2 regions of the Plantibacter sp. T3 genome follow, and region 1 is predicted to be linked to the other one. Evidence: predicted binding sites of a transcription regulator. Region 1 holds the regulator's gene; the other holds the start of a gene.
What was found. Region 1 encodes HrcA, which represses chaperone genes, less so after heat shock. Its sites were predicted from a motif close to TTNGCACTCGNNNNNNNCGAGTGCNAA; they were not measured.
Positions count from the first base shown of each region.

Region 2: a site for HrcA is predicted at 3,041-3,067, ahead of groL (chaperonin GroEL). Genes of this name have one in related genera too.

Region 1 is NZ_LR733286.1:2,495,656-2,501,349, reverse strand. Features, by position in the region: gene GV015_RS11970 (PhoH family protein) at 1-987, opposite strand, end outside; gene GV015_RS11965 (HIT domain-containing protein) at 1,064-1,417, opposite strand; gene GV015_RS11960 (16S rRNA (uracil(1498)-N(3))-methyltransferase) at 1,468-2,205, opposite strand; gene dnaJ (molecular chaperone DnaJ) at 2,207-3,328, opposite strand; gene hrcA (heat-inducible transcriptional repressor HrcA) at 3,383-4,405, opposite strand; gene GV015_RS11945 (DUF4870 domain-containing protein) at 4,622-5,101, shown strand; gene hemW (radical SAM family heme chaperone HemW) at 5,171-5,694, opposite strand, start outside.
Region 2 is NZ_LR733286.1:1,959,512-1,965,205, reverse strand. Features, by position in the region: gene GV015_RS09460 (hypothetical protein) at 26-1,204, opposite strand; gene groL (chaperonin GroEL) at 1,384-3,003, opposite strand; gene GV015_RS09450 (cold-shock protein) at 3,208-3,411, opposite strand; gene GV015_RS09445 (LytR C-terminal domain-containing protein) at 3,697-4,269, opposite strand; gene GV015_RS09440 (DUF3263 domain-containing protein) at 4,291-4,599, opposite strand; gene msrB (peptide-methionine (R)-S-oxide reductase MsrB) at 4,817-5,236, shown strand; gene GV015_RS09430 (nitroreductase family protein) at 5,233-5,694, shown strand, end outside.

The DNA of each region.
Region 1 (5,694 bases):
GTCTCTGGCTGCGCCGCGACGCTCGGCACGGTTGGCGAACTCGGCGGCCTGCTCGCGCTCGAACCGCTGCGCCTGTCGGACGGCGTCGTACTCGCCGTAGGCGTCGACGATCCGACCGACGAGGGTGTGGCGGACGACGTCCTCGCTCGTGAGGTGGGCGAAGTGGATGTCGTCGACGTCCTTGAGCACGCGGGTGACGAGCCGCAAGCCGGACGCACCGGTCGGCAGGTCGATCTGCGTGACGTCGCCGGTCACGACGATCTTGGACCCGAACCCGAGCCGGGTGAGGAACATCTTCATCTGCTCGGGCGTGGTGTTCTGCGCTTCGTCGAGGACGATGAACGAGTCGTTGAGGGTCCGGCCACGCATGTAGGCGAGCGGAGCGACCTCGATCGTGCCGGCCGCGAGCAGCTTCGGGACGATCTCCGGATCCATCATCTCGTTGAGCGCGTCGTAGAGCGGGCGCAGGTACGGGTCGATCTTGTCCGTCAGCGTGCCCGGGAGGTACCCGAGTCGCTCGCCGGCCTCGACGGCCGGGCGCGTCAGGATGATCCGGTTGACCTCCTTGCGCTGCAGAGCCTGCACCGCCTTCGCCATCGCGAGGTACGTCTTGCCGGTACCGGCCGGGCCGATGCCGAACACGATCGTGTTCTCGTCGATCGCGTCGACGTACGCACGCTGCCCGACGGTCTTCGCTTTGATCGTCTTGCCACGCGAGGTGAGGATGACCTGCCCGAGCACCTCCGACGGGGAGGCCGAGCCGTCCTGCCCGAGCATGCGGGCGGAGGTACTGACCTCCGCCGGCCCCGGGTCGTGTCCTTCTCGGACCATGGTGATGAGTTCCTCTACGAGTCGTCTGGCGGCGTCGGCCTGCGGCGCCGGGCCGGTGATGGTGATCTCATTGCCGCGCACGTGCACCGAGACACCGGGGTGTTCGCGCTCGACGGTCGTCAGGAGTCGGTCCTGTGGGCCGAGGAGACGGACCATGGCGAGCCCGTCCACCAGGAGGACGTGCTCGACCTCCTCCGGCCGCGCAGCGGCGGGTCGGTCTGGGTTCGGGGACTCAGGCTCCGCCAAGGGTGCCCTCCTGCAGGGAACCGCCGAGGACATGGGCGTGCACGTGGAAGACCGTCTGCCCGGCGGACTCACCGGTGTTGAAGACGAGTCGGAACTCGCCACCCGTGTGCTCCTTCGCAAGCGACGACGCCACCTCGACCATCTCAGCGAGCAAGGAGGGGTCGCCAGCGGCCAACTCCACGACGTCGCGGTACTCGGCGGTCTTCGGGACGACGAGGAGGTGCACGGGCGCCTGCGGTGCGATGTCGGCGAACGCGATCACCCGATCGGTCTCGGCGAGGAGGGTCGTCGGGATCTCCCCCGACACGATGCGGCTGAATACCGACGGTGCTTCACTCATGTCCACCAGTCTAAGGTTCGTGGCGGCCTCATGCGCGGGCTGGCGGATCGTCACCACCGACCGAGCAGCACGTTGAGCGCGGCGATCGCCGCAGGCCCTGCCGTCGAGGTGCGCAGGACGCCGGAGCCGATCCGGACCTCGATCGCACCGGCCGCTTCGAGCCGCTCGCGCTCCGCCGGCGAGATGCCGCCCTCCGGACCGACGACGAGGACGAGTTCCTCGGCGAGCAGTGCCGACGGGTCGAGCTCCGAGAGCGCGAGTGCCGCGCTGGGTTCGAGCACGAGGACGGTCCGGCCGGCGACGATCGACGCGAGTCCGCGGGTGTCGACGACCTCGGCCACCTCGGGGACCCGTGCGCGGATCGACTGCTTCGACGCCTCCCGCACGATGAGCTGCCAGCGCGCACGGCCCTTGACCGCTTTGTCGCCCTGCCATCTCGAGATGCTGCGCTCGGCGCCCCACGGGACGATCCGGTCGACACCCAGCTCGGTCGCCGCCTGGATGGCGAGTTCGTCGCGATCACCCTTGGCCAGCGCCTGCACGAGGACGAGCCCGGGACGGTTCTCCGGATGCACCACGACCGATTCGACGCGGATCTCCAACTCCCCCGGCTCGCTGCGCACGACCGGTCCGGTCGCGATCAGGCCCCGGCCGTTGCCGATCGACGTCGTCTCGCCGACCCGCAGCCGACTCACGGCGACGGCGTGCTTCGCCTCGGGCCCGCGGAGGGTCACCGAGTCGCCGACACCGGTCGATTCGAGATCCTCACGGAGGTACAGCGAACTCATCTCAACCGACGCCGTGGAAGCGGTCGCGGATCTTCGCGAACAGGCCCTGCTGGAACTGCGCGAGCGCCGGAGCACCCTGGCGTCGTCCTGAGGCGAAGCTCTTGATCAGCTCGCGTTCGCGGTGGTCGAGCTTCGTCGGCGTGACGACCTGGACGCCGATCTTGAGGTCGCCCCGGCTGTTCCCGCGGAGACGGGTGACACCGCGGTCCTTGACCGTGATGACCTCGGAGCTCTGCACGCCCGGCCGCAGCTCGACCTCGACGTCGCCGTCGAGCGCGTGGACGGTGACCTGGCGGCCGAGGATGGCGTCGGTCATCGGGACTTCGAGCGTGCACAACAGGTCGTCGCCGTCGCGGCTGAAGACGTCGTGGTGCTTGACCTTCATCTCGAGGTAGAGGTCGCCGTTCGGGCCGCCGGCCGGGCCGACCTCGCCGCTCCCCGGCATCTGCAGACGCAGACCGGTGTCGACGCCGGCCGGGATGTCGACCGAGACGGTGCGGCGGGCACGGAGCCGACCCTGACCCTGGCAGGTGACGCACGGGGTCGCGATGATCGTGCCGTAGCCGCGGCAGGTGCCGCAGGGCGCCGACGTCATGACGTTGCCGAGCAGCGAGCGGACGGCCCGCTGGATGGAGCCGGTGCCGTGACAGATGTCGCAGGTCACCGGTGAGGTGCCGGGCTGGCAGCAGGAGCCGTTGCAGGTGCTGCAGAGCACGGCGGTGTCGACCTCGAGGTCGCGGTGGGTGCCGAAGATGACCTCGTCGAGGTCGAGCTCGACGCGCAACAGGGCGTCCTCCCCGCGTGCGCGACGGGACTTGGGTCCGCGCTGCTGGCCGCCACCGCCGAAGAAGGTGTCGAAGATGTCGCCGAAGCCGCCGAACCCGGCGTCGCCGCCACCGAACCCACCAGCCTGCGGACCGAGGTCGTACTGCTGGCGCTGCTTGGGGTCGCTCAGCACGTCGTAGGCGTGCGTGACCTCCTTGAACCGTTCCGAGGCGTCGGAACCCGGGTTCACGTCGGGGTGCAGTTCGCGTGCGAGGCGGCGGTAGGCCTTCTTGATCTCTTCGGGCGTCGCCTCCTTGGCGACACCGAGTGCTGCGTAGTGGTCGGGGTAGTCAGCCACTGAGGGCCTTTCGTTCGAGGTGCGGAAGGTGTTGGGGGACGCGACGAGGATGCGTCACTCGGCGTCGAGGATGCGCGAGAGGTACCTGGCGACGGCGCGGACCGCAGCCATGTTGCTCGCGTAGTCCATTCTCGTGGGGCCGAGGACGCCGAGCCGGGCGATTTCGCCACCAGAGGAACGGTAGTTCCCGGCGAGGACACTCGTGGTCTCGAGGCCGAACGACGCGTTCTCCCGCCCGATGCTGGCGACCACGCCGTCGCGCTCGGACTCCATCTCGCCGAAGAGCCGGAGCAGCACGACCTGCTGCTCGATGGCGTCCAGGACCGGATAGATGCTGCCGGGGAAGTCGTCCTCGGTGCGGGCGAGGTTGGCGGCGCCGGCCATGACGAGGCGGTCCTGGCGCTGCGCCGAGAGTTGCTCGCGCACCGCGTCGACGATGCGGACGGCCGCCGCGCGATCGAGGTCGGCGATGTCGGCTGGGACGTCGCCGATCGCGTCGTGGGCGTCGAGGAGTGGACGGCCCGCGACCGCCTCGTTGCACAGCGAGCGGAGCCGCGAGATGAGGTCGTCGTCGACCGGGCTCTCCGTCTCGATGAGCCGCTGCTCGACGCGGCCGTTGTCGAGGATGATGACCGCGAGCACTCGGTTCGGGGTGACGCTCACCAACTCGAGATGCCGGACGCGTGCCCGGGAGAACATCGGGTACTGGACGAGCGCGACCTGGTTCGTCAGCTGCGACAGCAGCCGCACCGTGCGGTGCAGGACCTCGTCGAGGTCGCCGGACGCGCCGAGGAAGGTCTCGATCGCCGTCCGTTGGGCGTTGTTCAGCGGACGGCGGTCGGCCAGGTGGTCGACGAACATCCGGTAACCCTTGTCGGTGGGCACCCGGCCGGAAGAGGTGTGGGGAGCGGCGATGAGCTCTTCGTCCTCGAGCTGCGCCATGTCGTTGCGGATGGTGGCTGCGGAGACCCCGAAGGAGTGGCGGTCGACGATCGTCTTGGAACCGACGGGCTCGCGCGAGGCGACGTAGTCCTGCACGATGACGCGGAGCACTTCGAGACCGCGATCCGACACCATCTCGATCTCCTCCCGTCATCCACCTCGGAGCGCCGACCATCAGCACTCGAAGACCCTGACTGCCAATCATATCGTGGCCTCCGCGCGGCCGTCCCTTGCGCGGCCCCGTGCCGCGGGAATACCGTTGGCCGCAGGCGTGGGTCCCTGATGAGCAACACCTGGTGCGATACGCTCAGCTGGACCAATTGAATATCACTCTCCGTGAAAGGTGCGAAGATGTCCGATCCGAACGCTCAGCCGCCCGTCGACCCAGCGAAGGGCGGGTCGGTTCCGCCTGCAGGAGACGGCGCAACGCCCCCTCCCGCAGCTCCGCAGCAGCCGCCCGCAGGCGCCCCGCAGTACCAGCAGCCGTACGCCGCCGCTCAGCCCATGAGCCCGTCGGACGAGAAGCTGTGGTCGACGCTCATCCACATCGGTGGGATCTTCTTCGGATTCATCCCGCCGCTGATCGGCTACCTGGTCCTCAAGGACCGCGGCCCGTTCATCAAGGCGCACACGCTCACCGCGCTGAACTTCCAGCTGACGATGCTGATCGCGCTCGTGGTCGGCTCGATCCTGACGATCGTCGTCGTGGGTCTGTTCATCATCATCGCCGTCTACGTCGTGGTGATCGTGTTCAGCATCATCGCCGCGATCAAGGCGAACAAGGGCGAGCTGTACAGCTACCCGCTCACGATCCAGTTCATCAAGGCCTGATCCGTCGAGTCGCACGAGAACAGCCCCGTCCGGTCCGCCGGGCGGGGCTGTTCTGCGCCTCGGGCAGGGTCAGTCGCCGACCAGACGGCGGACGACCGCGTCGGCGAGGAGCCGTCCGCGGCGCGTGAGCTCCAGCCGTCCGAGCAGGGCCTGCCGTGCGTCGACCAGTTCCTCGGCGATGAGCCCGGCGACGGCCGTGCGAGCCTCGGGGGCGAGCGTCCGGATCGGGATGCCGTCCCGCGTGCGGGTGAGCAGCAGGATGCGTTCGAGTTCCCGCGTCTCGTCGTCCAGGGTCTCCCGGCCGGCGGCCGGCGACTCCCCCGCCGCGATCCGCTGGGCGTACGCCGCCGGGTGCTTGACGTTCCACCAGCGCACCCCGCCGACGTGACTGTGCGAGCCCGGGCCGACACCCCACCAGTCCTCGCCGGTCCAGTAGGAGAGGTTGTGCCGGGAGCGGTGCGTGTCGTCCGTCGCCCAGTTGCTGACCTCGTACCAGCCGTAGCCGGCCTCGGTGAGGAGATCGTCGGCGAGCTCGTACATATCGGCCTGCAGGTCTTCGTCGGGGGTCCCCACCACGCCCGAGCGGATCTGGC
Region 2 (5,694 bases), 540 kb from region 1:
CCTCCGAACGCAGCGACGAGCCGGGTCAACGGCCGCTCAGGACCCCGGCCGCGGCAGCCTGAGCATAAGCCGTCGCCTGTGCGCCGAGCTCGGACACCCCGTACACCGGATCGGCCGAGCTCTCGTTGCTGACGTCGATGCGCAGCCACTGTCCGTCGACCGTGAGGTGGACACTGCACGACGAGAAGATCTCCGTGCGGCACTGCAGGAATGCGTCGCGCGATCCCAGGCCGTCGATCGCCAGGAAGCTGATGTCCGCACCGTCCTTCATCCGCGTCTCGACCAGCTGCTCGTAAGCCCACTGCCCATGGGGCAGAGCGGTGAGCAATCCGCGGGCCGAATCGCTGTCAGGGAGCCCGAAGATACAGTCCGGGACGCCGAAGTCGTTGGCGGCCCCTCGGCTGACCGACCCGCCTTTCTTCGGCGCCGACGTGTACGCCAGTTGCTGGCCGAGCAGGTCACTCATCGTCGCCTCGGGCACGAAACCCTCGCACTCGGCCGGCAGGACACCCGCCCCGGCCGTCGTGTCGCCCCAGTCGAAACGGGGCGCGGTCGCCGTCGGCTCCAACGCGACCCTGATCGACTCGACGAACGGCATGACCGCAGTCCGCGCCGCTTCGTCGGACTCGGCGACATTGTCGGCCGGGCCGTCGATGAGGACCTCCACCCAGCTGTCGCCGACGAGGAACTGCATACTGCACACATCGAGCACACGTCCATCACCGGTGAAGCAGGAGAGCGGCGTGGAGTTCTCCCAGGGGCCGGGCTCGCCCGACGTCCAATCTTCGAAGAACGGCTGCCAGACTGCGGACGCTTGCGGGAGCACCATCACCGTCGCCCAGCGCTCGGTCCCGAGCGGAGAGCCGCCCTGCAGCCGGCTGCGGGGCTCCCCGTTCCCCCAGCTGCACTGCAGTCCTCCGAGCGCCACGGGCGCCGTGTTGATCGGTGTCGCGTTGACGTCATCCGTGAACGGGGCCTCGAGTACGACGGAGGGCGCGAGCGCCGAGCTGACGATGTCGGCTGGGACCAGGTCCTGACATCCCATTCCGTACGAGCTGACGGGGGTGGTGGGCCCAGGGGCGGTGGTCGGTGTCGCGGACGACACCGGTGTGGACGTCGTCGTCGGCTTCGGCTCGGCCGGCGTGCACGCGCTCAGCCCCAGAATCAATACGGCGGCGATCGCCGCTCCCCCGATACGTCTCATAGCTCGATCATAGGAACTGGCGCGCGGGCCGATATGCCGTTCCGGTCACGTCTCTACAACGACTGTCGGACCCATGCGGAAACAGGCATACAGATCGAGGGTTCTCCCCGATGCGTCTGGTGTAAACGACGCAGGGCGCCTCCCGAAGGAGACGCCCTGCGCAGGTGTTGCTGTCGGACTTAGAAGTCCATGCCACCGGTCGGGTCGCCGGCCGGAGCCGGGTTCTTCTCCGGCTTGTCGGCGACGACGGCCTCGGTGGTGAGGAACAGACCGGCGATCGACGCTGCGTTGAGCAGCGCGGAGCGCGTGACCTTCACCGGGTCGTTGATGCCGGCAGCGAGCATGTCGACGTACTCACCGGTCGCGGCGTTGAGGCCGTGTCCGACGGGCAGGTTGCGGACCTTGTCGGCGACGACGCCAGGCTCGAGGCCTGCGTTGAGCGCGATCTGCTTGAGTGGAGCGTCGATGGCGACCTTGACGATGTTCGCACCGGTCGCCTCGTCGCCGACGAGCTCGAGCTTCTCGAACGCGGTCTTGCCGGCCTGGATCAGGGCGACGCCACCACCGGCGACGATGCCCTCTTCGACGGCAGCCTTCGCGTTGCGAACGGCGTCCTCGATGCGGTGCTTGCGCTCCTTGAGCTCGACCTCGGTCGCTGCACCGGCCTTGATGACCGCAACACCGCCCGCGAGCTTGGCGAGACGCTCCTGGAGCTTCTCGCGGTCGTAGTCGCTGTCGGTGTTGTCGATCTCCTTGCGGATCTGCGAGACACGACCGGCGATGGCGTCGGCGTCGCCGGCACCCTCGACGATGGTGGTCTCATCCTTGGTGATGACGACCTTGCGAGCACGGCCGAGCAGGTCGAGGGTGACGGTCTCGAGCTTGAGGCCGACCTCCTCGGAGATGACCTGGCCACCGGTGAGGATGGCGATGTCCTGCAGCTGAGCCTTGCGGCGGTCGCCGAAGCCCGGAGCCTTGACGGCGACGGACTTGAAGATGCCACGGATCTTGTTGACGACGAGCGTCGCGAGAGCTTCGCCGTCGACGTCCTCAGCGATGATGAGGAGCTGCTTGCCCGACTGGATGACCTGGTCGACGATCGGCAGGAGGTCCTTGATCGCGGAGATCTTCTGGTTGGCGATGAGGATGTAGGGGTCCTCGAACACCGCTTCCTGGCGGTCGGGGTCGGTCACGAAGTACTGCGACAGGTAGCCCTTGTCGAAGCGCATGCCCTCGGTGAGCTCGAGCTCGGTGCCGAAGGTGTTCGACTCCTCGACGGTGACGACGCCCTCCTTGCCGACCTTGTCGATCGCCTCGGCGATGATCTCGCCGATGGTGGTGTCGCCGGCGGAGATGGAAGCGGTCGCAGCGATCTCCTCCTTGGTCTCCACCTCCTTGGCGTTGGCGATGAGCTCGACCGTGACGGCCTCGACGGCCTTCTCGATGCCGCGCTTGAGGCTGATGGGGTCGGCGCCTGCGGCGACGTTGCGGAGGCCCTCGCGGACGAGCGCCTGTGCCAGCACGGTCGCCGTGGTGGTGCCGTCGCCGGCGACGTCATCGGTCTTCTTGGCGACCTCCTTGACGAGCTCCGCGCCGATCTTCTCGTACGGGTCGTCGAGTTCGATCTCCTTGGCGATGGACACGCCGTCGTTGGTGATCGTGGGGGCGCCCCACTTCTTCTCGAGGACAACGTTGCGACCGCGCGGCCCAAGGGTGACCTTGACCGTGTCAGCAAGAATGTTCAGTCCACGCTCGAGGCCGCGACGGGCCTCCTCGTCGAAAGCAATGATCTTAGCCATGTGTGTTTTTCGTCCCTCCCGGACGTCATGAACGTTGTTAGCACTCAATGAGTACGAGTGCTAAGTCGATTCTGGCACTCAGGGGGTGGGAGTGCAAGTGAGCACCGGCGCCCTGAGCGAACTCCCGGGAACAGCCCCGGAATGACGAACGACGCCGCCCACCGAAGTGGACGGCGTCGCAGGAATCGCGTACCTGATCAGCGGCTACGCCAGGCGCACACCCTCGGCCTGAGGCCCCTTTGCTCCAGTGCCGACCTCGAAGACGACCGCCTGGCCCTCTTCCAAGGACTTGTAGCCGCTCATGTCGATCGCCGAGTAGTGGACGAAGACATCCTGTCCGCCGTCGTCGACCGTGATGAAGCCGAAGCCCTTCTCAGCGTTGAACCACTTGACGGTTCCGTTCGCCATTTCATACTCCCATTGCTGCGTGCTCGCAGGCATCGACTGTTGCCGAACCCGGACCTGCCATCCGGGATCGGGACCCCGGTGACCACCCTGCGCCGAAGCGGACCCGGGGGCGAGTCGAGACGGGACGGGATGAGCGGCCAGTTCCAGATACTAATCCGGAGCACCGCGCGGATTCACCCTCAAGTCGACAAACGGGGCGGAGTGATACGACAACTCAACATGGAGGAAACACTCCGGAAACACGGCGTGCCTGCGACCTGCTCGATCGACCTGCCCCAGCTGCGCTCAGGCGGCCGGCTGGTAGTCCGCGCCGACCACGACGACGATGCGGAGGACCGGTGCCTCGCCCTCCTCGACGGGGATCGCGTACGTGTCCGTGATCTGGATCGGGATGCCGCCGAGCGCGTTCGCGATGGCGCGGGCGACGCCCTCCTGCGACGGATCCTGGTAGTAGACGCCGCTCGCCGTGACGTCCTCCGTGCTGGCGTCGCTCGTCGGGATCTGCTGCGTGAAGCCGGCGGCCGTGATCGCTGCCGCCGCCGATGCGGCCAGGCCGGCGGTGGGTGTGCCGTTCAGGACGAGGATGCTGGCCGCGGGGTCGACGACGGGGGCCACCTCGGTCGGGGTGGGGGTCGGCGTTGGCGTGGCGCTCGGGCTCTGCGAGCCGCCGAAGAAGTCGATCCGGTCGTTCAGCCCGAAGAGGGCGAAGGTGCCGACCCCCACGAGGACGAGCGTGGCGACGACGGCGACGAGGAAGGCGATCCAGCCGCGTCCCTTGGGAGCAGGGGCACGGTGCGCGCCGACGCGCTTGAGGTCGGGGACCTCGTCGAAGCGGTCGGGCGGGAAGGATTCAGCCATGGTGTGGTCTCCGAGAGCTGCTCAGCCGTCGGTGCGGGGAGCCGAGGCTCCTCGCGCCGAGAGTCGGGCGTCGCGGGTGCGCTGCAGCCGCTTGATCAGCATGGGGTCGTGGGCGAGGGCGGACGGCGAGTCGATGAGCGCGCCGAGCAGTTGATAGTACCGGGCCGGGGACAGGGCGAAGCGGTCGCGGATGGCGGCCTCCTTGGCCCCGACGTGCTGCATCCAGTGGGACTCGAACTCGAGGATCTCGAGCTCGCGCTGGTCGAGGCCTCCCGTCGGCGTCGACGCGTCGTCATCGGCAGGCGTGCGCGACGCTGGCTGCATGCTCATCTCCTGCCGATCGGTGCCGATGCGGCGACCGTGGAGTCATGCTCCACTCCGCCGCCGTCCAAGTCTATTCAGCCGATGGCCGCTGAGCCGCATCCACCCCGGCGAGGGCCGACGTTCACCGGGAAGGATCAGGCTCGGTGCAGTGTTATGGAATACGTCGGGAGCCGCATGCACGAGGCAGCCCCGCACGTAGGATGACCGAGACGAATGGAGCAGCATGACGTACGACGTGTCGAAGACCGATGAGCAGTGGCGCGAGGAACTCACGCCGGAGCAGTATCAGGTCCTCCGCGGAGCGGCGACCGAGCGGGCCTGGACCGGTGAGCTCCTCGACGAGTCGCGCGCGGGCCTCTACACCTGTGCCGCCTGCAACGCCGAACTCTTCAAGAGCGGTACCAAGTTCGATTCCGGCTGCGGATGGCCGAGCTTCTACGAGTCCGTGAACCCCGAGGCGGTGCAGCTCATCGAGGACCGCACCCTCGGCATGGTGCGCACCGAGGTCCGGTGCGCCAACTGCGGCTCGCACCTCGGCCACGTGTTCGACGACGGCTTCGGCACGCCCACCGGCGACCGCTACTGCATGAACTCGATCGCGCTCAACTTCGCCGCGGCCGACACCACCGAGCCGACGGAGTGACCGAACCGGTCGAGCGCCCCGTCCTCGCCGCCGTCGCCGGGCGGCGTTCGTGGTCCAAGGTCACCGACGTCGCTCCGAGTGACGCGGAACTCCTCGAGGTCCTCGCGGCGGCTGGTCGGGTGGCCGACCACAGCGCCCTGCGTCCGTGGCGGGTCATCACCCTCCGCGGCGACGACCGCGTGAAGCTCGGCCGGGCGCTCGCGAAGGCGGAGGGCGACTCGAAGCCCTCGACGAAGCCGCTCCGCGCGCCCCTGTTGCTCGCCGTCGTCGTGAGCGTGAAGAAGTCGAAGGTGCCCGCCTGGGAGCAGGAGGCGGTCGCGGCCGGAGTGGCCCACATGGTCAGTCTCCTGCTCGACGACGCCGGTTGGGGCGTGTTCTGGCGCACCGGCGGCGCGACTCGCGCCAAAGCGGTCCGGAAGGCACACGGCCTGAAGAAGGGCGAGGATCTCCTCGGCTGG